Regions from separate parts of the Pseudomonas sp. AN-1 genome, predicted to be linked through region 1. Evidence: riboswitches for the same ligand, from Rfam matches in the RefSeq annotation. Region 1 holds a riboswitch; the other holds the start of a gene.
The links. A riboswitch is a leader RNA that binds a small molecule or an ion and turns the genes downstream of it on or off. The one in region 1 is predicted to bind cobalamin.

Region 1 (6,968 bases):
CGCATGACCGCGGCCAGCGGATCGCCACGGACAGGAAACATGCCGAGACGCTTGCGGAATGAAGTCTCGCCGGCAGCATCTGCCGTGGCGCACCGAACCGTCTCGAGCACTGCCGGGCCTCGACCTCAGCGATACCAGCGCGGCGTATACACCCAGTCGCCGCCGTCCGCGCGTGGGAAGCTGCGGGTAGTCGACGAGCCGATGATCACCAGGGTGCGCATGTCGACCAGCCCCGGGGTCAGCTCACCGAGGGTCAGGCTGGTCAGCTTCGCGCCGGGACGGCCGATGTCGCGGCCGAGCAGCACCCGGGTCTCGGCGGCGCGATGGCCTCTGACGATGTCCAGGGCGCGACCGAGCTGCCAGGGCCGGGCGCGGGAGATCGGGTTGTAGAAGGCCATCACCAGATCGGCGGCGCCGGCGTGCTCCAGACGCTGCTCGATCACGGCCCAGGGCTTGAGGTTGTCCGACAGCGACAGCAGGCAGAAGTCGTGGCCCAGCGGCGCGCCGGCCAGCGCGGCGGTGGCCAGGGCGGCGGAGACGCCGGGGAGGATTTCCAGCTCGACCGCATGCCAGAGCGGGTCAATGCTCTGCTCCAGCGCCTCCAGCACCGCCGCGGCCATGGCGAACACCCCCGGATCGCCGGAGGAAACCACCACCGCGCGGCGCCCGCTGGCCGCCAGCTCGAAGGCATGGCGGGCGCGCTGCAGCTCCTCGCGGTTGTCGCTGCAGTGGCGCACCTGCTCGGCGCGCAGCGGGCCGGCCATGTTCACGTAGGTCTCGTAGCCGAGGATGTCCTCGGCCTCGTCCAGGGCGCGGCGCACCGCCGGAACCATCAGCTCGGCGGCGCCGGGGCCGAGGCCGACCACGCTGAGCCGGCCGCGCGCCCGGCCCAGGCAGGCCATCTCGACCGGCTGCGCGGCGCGGCCGATGCACAGGCCGTCGCCGTCCAGCAGCTCCTCCAGCGGCAGCAGGCTGCGCAGCCAGTCGGCCGGCGTCTCGCCCGCGCCGCGCTCGGCGAAGCGCAGCGGCACGCCGAGATCGCGCGCCACCATGCCCAGCGCAGCGTCAGGCATCGCCTCCAGCGGCGCCAGCAGGCCGGCCAGCGCCGCCTCGGCCAGGCCGTGGGCGGCCAGCGCGGCGCGCACCTTGGTGGCCAGCTCGGCCTCGCCAGCGTAGACCGCCACCACCAGCGCGCGCGGGTGGATCAGCAGCTCGTCGGCGCTGGCGCCGCGCGCGCAGCTCACCCGGATGCGCCGCCCGGCGTCCTCGTCCAGCGGCAGGCGCGCCGCAGCCAGCCAGGGCGCCGCGCCCTCCACGCGCACCGTCTCGCCGCCGAGCAGGTCGGCGACGAAACGCTTGCCCTCCTCCACGTCGGCCAGCGCGTAGCCCTCCGGCGGGTTGAGCAGGCAGGTACCGAAGCGCAGCTCGCCTGCGGTGGTGATCGCCGCCTCGATGCCGAAGATCGCCGCGATATCGCGGGCGATATGGTTGACCCCGGCCAGCCCGCCGAGCAGCGGCACCACCGCGCTGGCGTCCTCGGCGACCGCCAGCACCGGCGGCTCCTGCTCCTTGTCGGCCAGCACCGGCGCCAGGCTGCGGATCACGATGCCGGCGGCGCACAGCGCGACGATCGGCGTGCCGCTCTGGTACAGCACGCGCAGGGTGGCGCCGAAGTCGGCGTAGGCGATGTCCGCCTCGACCCGACCCTGCAGGGCGTAGACCGGCGCCTGCGGGTAGCGGCGCTGGATGCGCCGCGCGGTGGGCAGGCTGGCGGCGCCGAGGATCACGATTGCGGGAGTCTTGTGCATCAGCCTTGCCACCTCGGGCCGGGAACCAGGATCAGGGAGAAGTACGGCGAGGCCATCGGGTCGACCTCGGCCAGCGGCAGGCTGCGCTGCTCGGCCATGGTCGCCCGCTCGATGTACAGGGCGCGCTCGGCCATGCCGAGGCGCTCCAGCACCCGGCGCACCTTGTCGAAGTTACGGCCGAGCTTCATCACCACCGCCGCCTCGGCGCCGGACAGGCGCTCGTGCAATTCCTCCTCGGACAGCACGCCGGACAGCACCAAAAGGCTCTGGTTGCGATACACCAGCGGCGCGCCGAGCGCGGCGGCGGCGCCGAGCATCGAGCAGACGCCGGGCACCACCTCGGTGTCGTAGCGCTCGGCCAGGCGGTCGTGCAGGTACATGTAGGAGCCGAAGAAGAACGCATCGCCCTCGCAGATCACCGCCACGTCGCGGCCGGCGTCCAGGTGCGCGGCGACCTGCGCGGCGGCGGTGTCGTAGAAGTCGGCGATCACCTCCTCGTAGGAGAGCGGCGGCGCCAGCTTCTCGGTGGTCACCGGATAGACCAGCGGCAGGCGCAGCTGGTCGTCGCGCAGGTATTCCTCGATCACCCCGAAGGCGTTGCCGCCCTGCCCCTTGCTGGCCTTGGCCTTGGCGACGAAATAGGCCACCACCGGCGCGCCGCGCAGCAGGCGCAGCGCCTTGACGGTGATCAGCTCGGCATCGCCCGGCCCGACGCTCAGGCCCAGCAGTCGTCCCTTGCCCATCATTCCACCTCCGTGGCCAGCGCGTTGACCGCCGCGGCGGCCATGGCGCTGCCGCCGCGCCGACCGCGGACGATCACGTAGGGCACGCCGTGGCTGCCTTCGGCGAGCAGGTCCTTGGACTCGGCGGCGCCGACGAAGCCCACCGGGAAACCGAGGATCAGCGCCGGTTTCGGCGCACCGGCGGCGAGCATCTCCAGCAGGTAGAACAGCGCGGTGGGCGCGTTGCCGATGACAACCACGCTGCCTTCCAGATGGTCGCGCCAGTGCTCCAGGGCCACCGCCGAGCGGGTGTTGCCGCGCGCGCGGGCCAGCGCGGGGATGTCCGGATCGTTGAGGGTACAGATCACCCGGTTGTCGGCCGGCAGGCGCGCGCGGGTGATGCCCTCGGCGACCATCCGCGCATCGCAGAGGATCGGTGCACCGGCCGCCAGCGCGGCGCGCCCGCTAGCGCCGGCGCCCGGCGAGAAGCGCAGCTCGTCGACCACGTCGACCATGCCGCAGGCGTGGATCACGCGCACCGCGAGCTTTTCCAGATCGGCGGGGATCGCCGCGAGATCGGCCTCGGCGCGGATGATGGCGAAGGAGTTGCGATAGATTTCCTGTCCATCGCGGATGTAGTCGATCATGGGGACTCCGGGGATGAGGGATGGGCGGCCAGCCGCGCGGCGGCCTGCTCGATGTTCAGATGTTCGGCCAGCACCGGGCCGTGGTCGCCGGCCAGCAACTGGTAGCGCGCCGGGGCCGTGGCCAGCAGGGTGAAGGCGGCGCCATGGGCGGCGGCGCAGCGCCGCGGGCAGCCGCTCAGGTGGATGTCCGCCGCGCCGGCCGCGGGCGGCAGCAAGGCGGCCAGGCGCCGGGCGTCGGCCTTGGTGTCGGCCAGCGCGCGGGCGCAGCCAGGCGAGCCGCTGCAGGCGATCAGCCGGGCCAGCGGCGCGGCCGGGTCAACCAGCAGGCCGAGGTCCGACAGGGCGCGCTGCGCTTCGGCGCCGCGCGCGGCGGGCACGTCGGGGAGCAGCACGCCCTGCCAGGGCGTCAGGTGCAGGCAGGGCGTGCCCAGTCGCTCGATCAGCGCCGCCAGCGCCTGCAACTGGCGGGCGTCGAGGCGGCCCAGCACGGTCTGCGCGCCGACCTGGCAGAGCCCGGCCTGGCGCTGTGCCTGCACGCCGAAGCGCCGCTGCGGTTCGGCCTGCGCGCGGCGCCAAGCGAGCAGCGCGACGTCGCGGCGCAGATCCAGCGCCGGATGGCGTGCGCGCAGCGCAGCGAGGACGGCCGGCGCCGGCAGATTCTGCAGCAGATGGCGCATGCGGGTCTGTTCGGCGCCAGCGCGGTCGAGGAACAGCGCCAGCAGCGCGAACACCAGCTCGCCGGCCTGCGCCGCCGGAATCGAGGCCAGCGCGGGTTCGTCCCCGGCGTGCTGCGGCGGGCAGCCGGCCAGGCCGAAGGCGTAGCGCGGCCCGTCCTCGCCCGGCAGGGCCGACAGCCACAGGTCGTGGGGATGGTCGAGCATCGCCAGCGCCTCGCCGCCGTCGAGCTGCACGGCGAACTTGGGCGACAGCGCGTGCCAGCGCGGCTCGCGCTCCAGCCGGGCGAGCAGCGCGGCGGCCAGCGGGCGGGTATCGAGCAGCGCTTGCGGATCGTGGCCGGCGGCGGGGCTGAGCATCAGGTTGCGCACGTCGTCGCCGCCGGCGCTGGCGGCGCCCAGCCCGGCGGCCAGCAGGCGCTCGATCAGCGCGTCCTCGCACCCGGCGCGCACGCCGCGGATCTGCAGGTTGGCGCGGTTGGTGACGTCCAGCACGCCGTCGGCGCAGTCGCCGGCCGCGGCGGCGATGGCCCGCGCCTGGCGGGCGCTGAGCCGCCCACCGGGCAGCTTGATGCGGCAGATGCCGCCGTCGCGGGCGGCGACGATGCGCAACAGGCCCGGACAGGCGGAAGGGCGCGGCACAGCCGCGCGAAGAGGATGCTTCACGAAAGGTCACCGGATTGTCCGTCGCGGCGACCCCTGCGATCCCGCCCACAGGCGAAACCCCGCGCCGGCCCGCAGGCCGGCGCGCTTGCAGCGTCGGTACACCCCGCCCGACGTTGGCACTCGCGACTCCTATCGCCGGCAGGTCTCCTGGCTGGCAGGTCGTCGCCCGGCGTCGCCTTCCCGGTTGCCCAGTGGCCTGTGACGCGGACTCGCTGCTGACAGTTGCGGGGGCAGCCACGGTCGGAGCGATGCTCTTCCGTGTTCCCTCTTCGGCCCTGAACGGGCACCGACGAACGCGCTATTATGCCCGGCTTTCGCCGCCATTGCCCTCACAGACCACCGTAGAGGCGAATTCATTCGCCAGGGCGCGGCATTCCGGCGGAGACATCCGCCCATCACACAAGGAACCCCGATGACGCCCTGGCTGACCGTAGTGGGCATCGGCGAAGACGGCTTCGCCGGCCTCGGTAAGAGCGCCCGCCGCGCCCTGCTCGGCGCTGCGCACATCGTCGGCGCCGAGCGCCAGCTGGCCCTGCTGCCGCGCTGCGTGAGCGCCGCGCGCGCGTGCTGGCCCAGCCCGTTCGACCTCGCGCCCGTGCTGGCCCGGCGCGGCACGCCGACCTGCGTGCTGGCCAGCGGCGACCCGATGTTCTACGGCGTCGGCGCCAGCCTGGCGCGCGCGCTGCCGGCCGGGGAGCTGCGCGTGCTGCCGGCGCCCTCCTCGGTGTCCCTGGCCGCCGCGCGCCTGGGCTGGGCGCTGCAGGACTGCACGGTGGTCTCGCTGGTAGCCCGCCCGCTGGCCGCGCTGAACCGCCACCTGCAGCCCGGCGCGCGCCTCTTGGTACTCAGCGAAGGCGCCGCCACCCCGGCCGAGGTCGCCGCACTGCTGCGCGAACGCGGCTTCGGCCCCAGCCGCCTCAGCCTGCTGGAACACCTCGGCGGCCCGCACGAACGGCGCCTCGACGGCCTCGCCGCCGACTGGAGCCTGCCGCCCGGCGCCGCCCTCAACCTGCTGGCCATCGACTGCCGGGCGGAAGCCGGCGCGCAGCCGCTGCCGCCCACCGTCGGCCTGCCCGACGAGGCCTACCGCCACGACGGCCAGCTGACCAAGCGCGACGTGCGCGCCGTCACCCTCGCCCGCCTCGCCCCGCTGCCCGGCGAGCTGCTGTGGGACGTCGGCGCCGGCTGCGGCTCGATCGGCATCGAGTGGCTGCGCGCCCATCCGCAGTGCCGCGCCCTCGCCGTCGAGGCCGACGCGGGCCGCCAGGCGCACATCCGCCACAACCGCGACGCCCTCGGCGTGCCGCACCTGCAGCTGGTCGCCGGCAGCGCGCCGCAGGCGCTAGCCGGCCTGCCGGCGCCGGACGCGGTGTTCATCGGCGGCGGCGTCACCGGCCCCGGCGTGCTGGAAGACTGCTGGGCGGCGCTCAAGCCGGGCGGGCGGCTGGTCGCCAACGCCGTCACCCTGCAAAGCGAGGCGCGGCTGATCGACTGGTACGCCCGCCACGGCGGCGAGCTGCTGCGCCTGCACATCGCCCACGCCCAGCCGCTGGGCAGCTTCGACACCTGGCGCCAGGCGCTGCCGATCACCCTGCTCTGCGTGCGCAAGCCCGTCGAGGCCGGCGATGCGTGAGGAAACCCCGGAACAGCCGCGCCCGCTACGCACCGGCCTGACCACCGGCAGCTGCGCCACCGCCACCAGCCTGGCCGCCGCGCGCCTGCTGCTGGGCGGCGACGCCTGCGACGCGGTGGAGATCGTCCTGCCCAAGGGCCAGCGGGTCAGCATGCGCCTGGAGTTCTGCCGGCCGTGCGCCGGCGGCGCCGAGGCCGGCACGCTCAAGGACGGCGGCGACGACCCGGACGCCACCCACGGCGCGCTGATCAGCGCCCGCGTGGCGCTCGATCCGCGTCCTGGCGTGCGCTTCCACGCCGGCCCCGGCGTCGGCACCGTCACCCGCCCCGGACTGGTGCTGGCGGTCGGCGAGCCGGCGATCAACCCGGTGCCGCGACAGATGATGACCGAGCACCTGAGCGCGCTGGCCGCCGAGCGCAGCTACGCCGGCGGCTTCGAGGTCACCGTCTGCGTGGCGAACGGCGCCGAAATCGCGCTGAAGACCATGAATCCACGGCTGGGCATCCTCGGCGGCATCTCAATCCTCGGCACCACCGGCATCGTCCGCCCGTTCTCCTGCTCGGCCTACATCGCCTCCATCCACCAGGCCATCGACGTGGCCCGCGCCAACGGCCTGCAGCATCTGGCCGCCTGCACCGGCAACGCCAGCGAGGACGCCATGCGCGACCACTACGGCCTCGACGACAGCGCGCTGATCGAGATGGGCGACTTCGCCGGCGCCGTGCTCAAGCACCTGCGCCGCGCCCCGGTGGCGCGCCTGACCCTGTGCGGCGGCTTCGGCAAGATCAGCAAGCTCGCCGCCGGCCACCTCGACCTGC
Region 2 (6,968 bases), 2.2 Mb from region 1:
CTCAACGACAACGACATGTCGATCTCGCGCAACGTCGGCGGCCTGAACAACTACCTGACCAAGATCCTCTCCAGCCGCACCTACGCCAGCATGCGCGAGGGCAGCAAGAAGATCCTCTCGCGCATCCCCGGCGCCTGGGAGATCGCCCGCCGCACCGAGGAGCACGCCAAGGGCATGCTGGTGCCCGGCACCCTGTTCGAGGAGCTGGGCTGGAACTACATCGGCCCCATCGACGGCCACGACCTGCCGACCCTGATCGCCACCCTGCGCAAGATGCGCGAACTCAAGGGCCCGCAGTTCCTCCACGTGGTGACCAAGAAGGGCAAGGGCTTCGCCCCGGCCGAGGAAGACCCGATCGGCTATCACGCCATCGGCAAGCTGGAGGTCGGCAGCAGCGCCGCGCCCAAGGCCAGCGGACCGAAATACTGCGAGGTGTTCGGCCAGTGGCTGTGCGACATGGCGGCCGTCGACGAGCGCCTGATCGGCATCACCCCGGCGATGAAGGAAGGCTCCGACCTGGTGGCCTTCGCCGAGCGCTTCCCGGAACGCTACTTCGACGTCGCCATCGCCGAGCAGCACGCGGTGACCCTCGCCGCCGGCCTGGCCTGCGAGGGCGCCAAGCCGGTGGTGGCGATCTACTCGACCTTCCTGCAGCGCGCCTACGACCAGCTGATCCACGACGTCGCGGTACAGGACCTCGACGTGCTGTTCGCCATCGACCGCGCCGGCCTGGTCGGCGAGGACGGCCCGACCCACGCCGGCAGCTTCGACCTCTCCTACCTGCGCTGCATCCCCGACATGGTCGTCATGACCCCCAGCGACGAGAACGAGCTGCGCCTGCTGCTGACCACCGGCTACCGGCATGTCGGCCCGGCGGCGGTACGCTACCCGCGCGGCAGCGGCCCCAACGCTCCGATCTCTCCGGCGCTGGAGGCAGTCGAGATCGGCAAGGGCGTGGTCCGTCGTCACGGCGCCGGCCAGGTCGCCCTGCTGGTGTTCGGCGTGCAGCTGGCCGCCGCGCTGGAGGTGGCCGAGAAGCTCGATGCCACGGTGGTCGACATGCGCTTCGTCAAGCCGCTCGACGCCGCACTGATACGCGAGCTGGCCGCCAGCCACGCGCTGCTGGTGAGCGTCGAGGAGAACGCGGTGATGGGCGGCGCCGGCAGCGCGGTGGCCGAATTCCTCGCCGCCGAGGGCATCGTCATGCCGCTGCTGCAGCTCGGCCTGCCCGACCGCTACGTCGAGCACGCCAAGCCGACCGAGATGCTCGCCGAATGCGGCCTGGATGCCGCCGGCATCGAGTCCGCGGTGCGCGCGCGCCTGGCGCTGCTTGAGAAAAACTCATCCCGAGTCGTCTGAAAGCTGCTTGAGTTTCACCACGCCGCGCACTAAGGTGCGCGGCGTTTTGCTTTTCGTCAGGGTGCGCAGGCTAGGGCCTGCGTTAAACGGGAAGCCGGTGCGTCCTCGGACAAGGCCGGCGCTGCCCCCGCAACGGTAATCGACCGCAGACCTCGGTCTGCACGCCCGTTCAACAGCCACTGGGAATGTCCCGGGAAGGCGAACCGGCGCGTCGACAGCCCGGAGACCGGCCCCGACGGATTCGACAGGTGTTGCGGAGGGCCGCACCGTCAGTCGCGCGCCCGTCCTGTGGGCGCGTTTCTGTCTTCTGCCCTCCTCGAAAGTCTGCCTTCACTTTTGAGGATTTCCTGATGAAGCTTTCCCGTCTGGCGCTGGCCGTGGCCCTCGCCCCGAGCCTGACCCTGGCCGCCGAGCCGGCCAGCGACGACATCGCGCCCCTGGTCATCACCCGCGCCACTCCGCTGGAGCAGCCGGCGCCGGCCAGCGTGCGGGTGATCAAGCGCGCCGAGATCGAGCGCAGCGGCGCCCACAACCTGATCGACGTGCTGCGCGGCCAGGCCGGCGTGCAGCTGCGCGACATCATCGGCGACGGCAGCCGCGCCACGCCCAGCCTGCGCGGCTTCGGCGAGAACGCGGTGAACAACACGCTGATCCTGGTCGACGGCCGCCGCCTCAACCAGCCGGCGATGGCCGGCGCCGACCTCAACAGCGTGCCGCTGGCCAACATCGAGCGCATCGAGATCCTGCGCGGCGCCGGCACCGTGCTGTACGGCGACCAGGCGGTCGGCGGGGTGATCAACATCGTCACCCGCACGCCGCGGCGCAACGAGGCCTACGTGGAGACCAGCCGCGGCAGCCACGACCTGGAAGCCTATCGCGGCCATGTCTTCCAGCAGCTCGGCGGCGGCTTCTCGGTGTACGCCAGCGGCGAGGCCCGCCACACCGACAACTACCGCGACCACAACGCCGCCGACTACGGCAACGCCTTCGGCCGCCTGCGCTACGACCACGCCCGCGGCTGGGCGCTGTACGAGTACCAGACGGTGGACGACGAGCTGCTCTATCCGGGCGCGCTGAGCCTCGCCCAACGCCGCAGCGACCGCAAGCAGAGCCAGTCCACGGACTGGAACGACAGCAATACCCAGGTGCACCGCTTCGCCGTCGAGCAGCGCCTCGACGAGATCTGGACCGCCAACTTCGACTACAGCCACAGCGACCAGGATGGCGTGGGCTCGTTCTTCGGAGGCGGCTTCAGCCAAGGCACTCGCATCGAAAGCTTCAGCCCGCGCCTGACCGCCCGCTGGGACACGGCGCGCGGCCACAGCGAATGGCTGCTGGGCCACGACCACATCACCAGCGACTACCAGGCCTCCTGGGGCAGCGACTTCCGCCAGACCCTGCGCGACTGGTACACCCAATTCAGCCAGCCGCTCGGCCACGACCTGACGCTGAGCCTCGGCTACCGCGCCAGCGAGGCCGAGGACCGCGACCACAGCGCCGGCAGCAACCACACCGACCGCGAGGGCAGCAGCAGCGTCGGCCTGTCCTGGCAGGCCGACGCGCAGACCCGCGTGTTCCTCAAGCGCGAGGACGTGCTGCGCTGGGCCAACGTCGACGAGAACGGCTTCGTCGGCCCCGGCGTCGAGTTCCTCAAGCCGCAGACCGGCGCATCCTGGGAAGGCGGCGTGGAATGGGACGACGGCGCGCAGCGCTACCAGCTGAGCGTCTACCGCCTCGATCTGGACGACGAGCTGATGTACGACGCCACGGCCACGGGCCCCTTCGGTCCCGGCACCGGCGCCAACGTCAACCTGGACAAGACCCGCCGCGATGGCCTGCTGCTCGAGGCCCGCCGCCAGCTGACCGAGCGCCTCGCCCTCGGCGGCCAGTACAGCTTCACCGACTCCGAGTACCGCACCGGCCCCTTCGCGGGCAACGAGGTGCCCGGCGTATCGCGCCACAGCGCCAGCGCCCACCTCGACTACCTGCTCCTGCCGGGACTCAACGGCCGCCTGGAGGCCCTGTACACCGGCGGCTACTACCTGTACAGCGACGACGCCCACAGCCAGCCGCGCGAGGGCGGCTACACCCTGCTCAACGCCGCACTGAGCTACGACTACCGCCAGCTCACCGCCAGGCTGCGGATCAACAACCTGACCGGCAAGCAGTACGACACCTATGCCAACCCCTTCGGCCGCTACCCGGCGCCGGAAGAGGACGTGCAGCTGAGCGTCGGCTACCGCTTCTGATCCGGACGCCGGAAACGACGAGGCCCCGCCTAAGCGGGGCCTCGTCGTTTCAGCCGCGCAGACTCAGCGCGCCCTGTCCAGCAGCTCGCACAGCTTCGCCGTGGCGGCGAGCATCTGGAAGCTGGGCCGCTCGATGCCCTCGTCCGGCACCTCCCACACCTGGCCACGGCGCACCGCGGTCAGTTGCGGCCAGGCCTGCCAGGCGCCGGCCTGGCCCGGCTCGCCGACCAGGATCACCGCCGGGTCGCGGGCCAGCACCGACTCGACGCCGACCTGCGGCGCCGGCAGGGCAAGGTCCTCGAACACGTTGCGCGCGCCGCACAGGCGCAGGGCGTCGCTGATGATCTGCCGGCCGCCGAGGGTGTACATGGGCCGGTCCCACACTTGGTAGAACACTGCCAGCGGCGCGCTGCCCGCGTAGCGCGCCCGCAGCGCGGCGATGCCTGCGCGCATGCGCGCGGCGAGGCGCTCGCCCTCCGCGCCATGGCCGACCGCGGCGCCGATCGCCGCCAGTTGGCCGGCCAACTCGTCGAGGTCGTGCGGCTGCGCCTCGATCAGCGGGATGCCGAGGGTCCTGAGCTGCGCATGCATGGCCGGGCCGACGCTGTCCGGCCAGAGCAGGACCAGGTCCGGCTGCAGGCTGAGCAGCACCTCCAGGTTGAGCTGGCCGTGGCGGCCGAGGGATGGCAGGTGGGCCAGCGCCGGCAGGCGCGGGCCGCCGTCGAGCACGCCGACCAGACGCTCGGCGGCGCCCAGCTCGACCATGATCTCGCTGAGCGAGGGCGCCAGCGCCACCACCCGCCGCGCGTCCGGCTCCGTGGCCTGCGCCAGGGCGGCGCCGAGCAGCAGGACGGCGAGCAGCAGGCGGCGCATCAGCCGAGCTGGCGTGGCAGGCGATAGAGCAGCGCGATCACCAGGCTGGCGAACGCCAGCAGCAGCACCGGCACCGCGTGCAGGTCGGCCAGCCGGCCGACAGCGGCGATCCAGGCCGGCAGCAGGGCGCCGAGCAGGCCGTGGCGCTGGGTCCGGGCGAACACGGCCCAGGCCGCATCCTCATCGGGAGTGTCGAGGGCGCGGGCGGTGGCGATCAGGCCATGCTTGAAGCGGCGGAACAGCGGCAGGCCGACGAACATCGACAGCAGCGCGGCGACGAACAGCGGCATGGCCAGGCTGTCCGGCAGCAGCGCACGCTCCGGGCCGAAGGCGCCGAGCAGGATCAGCGGCAGCCAGGCCAGGGCCAGCATGCCCCACCAGCGGCGGGCGAACGCCGGCCGCTGCAGCGCCACCGCACTCATTCGCCTTCGTTCTCGGCCTGGTGCAGGTTGCCGAGCAGGTGGCCGAGCTTGCCGGCCTTGGTCGCCAGATAGTGCCTGTTGTGCGGGTTGAGGCCGCTGTGCAGCGGCACGCGCTCGGCCAGGCGGATGCCGTAGGTTTCCAGCGCCTTGAGCTTGCGCGGGTTGTTGGTCATCAGCTTGAGCTCGTGGATGCCGAGGTGGTCGAGCATCGGCCGGCACATGGCGTAGTCGCGCTGGTCGGCGCCGAAGCCCAGGCGCTCGTTGGCCTCGACGGTGTCGGCGCCGGCGTCCTGCAGCTCGTAGGCGCGGATCTTGTTGAGCAGGCCGATGCCGCGACCTTCCTGGCGCAGGTAGAGCAGCACGCCGCGGCCTTCGGCGGCGATGGCGCGCAGCGCCGCCTCGAGCTGGGCGCCGCAGTCGCAGCGCAGGCTGAACAGCGCATCGCCGGTCAGGCATTCGGAATGCAGGCGGCCGAGCACCGGGCGACCGTCGGCGACGTCGCCCAAGGTCAGGGCCACGTGCTCCTTGCCGGTGGCCTCATCGAGAAAGCCATGCATGGTGAACACGCCAAACGGGGTTGGCAGCTTCGAGGCGGCGACAAAGACGACGGACACCGGGACACTCCTGCGGGACGTAGGGCACCGATTGTAGCAGCAAGCATGGCCGAGGCGGCCAGTCGGGATTGGCCGCCGCCGTCGCCCGCCCGGCCCGCGCTCAGAGCTGCTCCAGGCAGCCCGCCAGGCCGGCGCCGAGGTTCTCCAGCAGGCGCTCGTAGCCGCCGGCCCCGGCCTCGAGGTCGAAGCCCAGCGCATCCAGTTCGGCGAGACGCACCGGCAGGCCGTCGCTGAGGGTCTGCGCCAGGCGCGGACGCAGCGGCGGCTCGCTGAACACGCAGCTCGGCCCGGCGGCCTTGAGCTGCTCGCGCATGGCGGCGACGTGGCGGGCGCCCGGCTGCACCTCGGCGCTCACCGCGAACACCCCGGCGTGCTGCAGGCCGTAGGCTTCCTCGAAGTAGTCGAAGGCCTCGTGGAAGACGAAGAACGGCTTGCCCTTGAGCGGCGCCATCCGCGCCCTGAGCTTGTCGTCGGTGGCGGCCAGGCGCTGCTCGAAGGCGGCCAGGTTGGACCGGTAGCGCGCGGCGTTGGCCGGGTCGACCCGGGCCAGGTCGGCGGCCATGCGCGCGGCGATCACCCGCGCGTTGGCCGGCAGCAGCCACAGGTGGGCGTCCAGCGTGCCGGGGCGATGGGCGTGGTCGTGGCCCTGGTCATCACGGGCGGCATGCCCGTCGTGTCCGTGCTCATCGTGTTCCCCGTGCGCGGCGTGCTCCTCGTCCGCGTGCCGGTGCTCCTCGCCGAAACGGCGCAGGTGCAGGCCGGACAGCGACTGCACGGCCAGGCTGGGCGCCTCGCGCCCTTCCAGCACGTGCGACAGGAACACTTCGAGGTCGGGGCCGATCCAGTAGACCAGCGCGGCCTCGTGCACCCGGCGGATATCCGAGGGACGCAGCGCGTAGTGGTGTGGCGAGGCGCCCGGCGGCAGCAGCACCTCGGGCGTGCCGGCGCCGTCCTGCACGGCGGCGGCGATCAGCTGCAGCGGCTTGATGCTGGTCAGCACGCGCACTTCGGCCAGCGCCGGGCTGGCCAGCAGGGCCGCCAGCAGGGCGGCGGGCAGCAAAGAAGACAGACGGGGCACGGGAAGCTCTCTCCGGGGAAACTGAATGGTTATATAATAACGTCCCTTTGCCCGGGAGTGTCGCCATGTCTTCCACGCCGCTGGCCTGCCATCCCCACGACCACAGCCACTGCGTGAGCGCGGCGCTGGCCGCCGCCGACGCCCTGTGCGCGCGCAGCGGCGCGCGCCTCACCGCCCTGCGCCGCCGTGTGCTCGAGCTGGTCTGGGCCAGCCACCAGCCGCTCGGCGCCTACGACATCCTCGGCGTGCTCAGCGCCGAGGACGGCCGCCGCGCCGCGCCGCCCACCGTGTACCGCGCGCTGGACTTCCTCCTCGAGCACGGCCTGATCCACCGCCTCGCCTCGCTCAACGCCTACATCGGCTGCAACCATCC

Region 2: linked by a shared signal. The riboswitch ahead of SK095_RS13780 (TonB-dependent receptor) and the one ahead of cobG (precorrin-3B synthase) in region 1 are both predicted to bind cobalamin.

The regions. Positions count from the first base shown of each region.
Region 1 covers NZ_CP139195.1:746,867-753,834, forward strand. Annotated here, with positions in the region: gene bchE (magnesium-protoporphyrin IX monomethyl ester anaerobic oxidative cyclase) at 1-62, shown strand, start outside; gene cobJ (precorrin-3B C(17)-methyltransferase) at 126-1,808, opposite strand; gene SK095_RS03330 (precorrin-2 C(20)-methyltransferase) at 1,808-2,551, opposite strand; gene SK095_RS03335 (precorrin-8X methylmutase) at 2,551-3,177, opposite strand; gene cobG (precorrin-3B synthase) at 3,174-4,517, opposite strand; cobalamin riboswitch at 4,637-4,823, opposite strand; gene cbiE (precorrin-6y C5,15-methyltransferase (decarboxylating) subunit CbiE) at 4,930-6,150, shown strand; gene SK095_RS03350 (cobalt-precorrin-5B (C(1))-methyltransferase) at 6,143-6,968, shown strand, end outside.
Region 2 covers NZ_CP139195.1:2,939,827-2,946,794, forward strand. Annotated here, with positions in the region: gene dxs (1-deoxy-D-xylulose-5-phosphate synthase) at 1-1,359, shown strand, start outside; cobalamin riboswitch at 1,402-1,609, shown strand; gene SK095_RS13780 (TonB-dependent receptor) at 1,710-3,608, shown strand; gene SK095_RS13785 (cobalamin-binding protein) at 3,672-4,481, opposite strand; gene SK095_RS13790 (MFS transporter) at 4,481-4,903, opposite strand; gene ribA (GTP cyclohydrolase II) at 4,900-5,517, opposite strand; gene znuA (zinc ABC transporter substrate-binding protein ZnuA) at 5,618-6,595, opposite strand; gene SK095_RS13805 (Fur family transcriptional regulator) at 6,661-6,968, shown strand, end outside.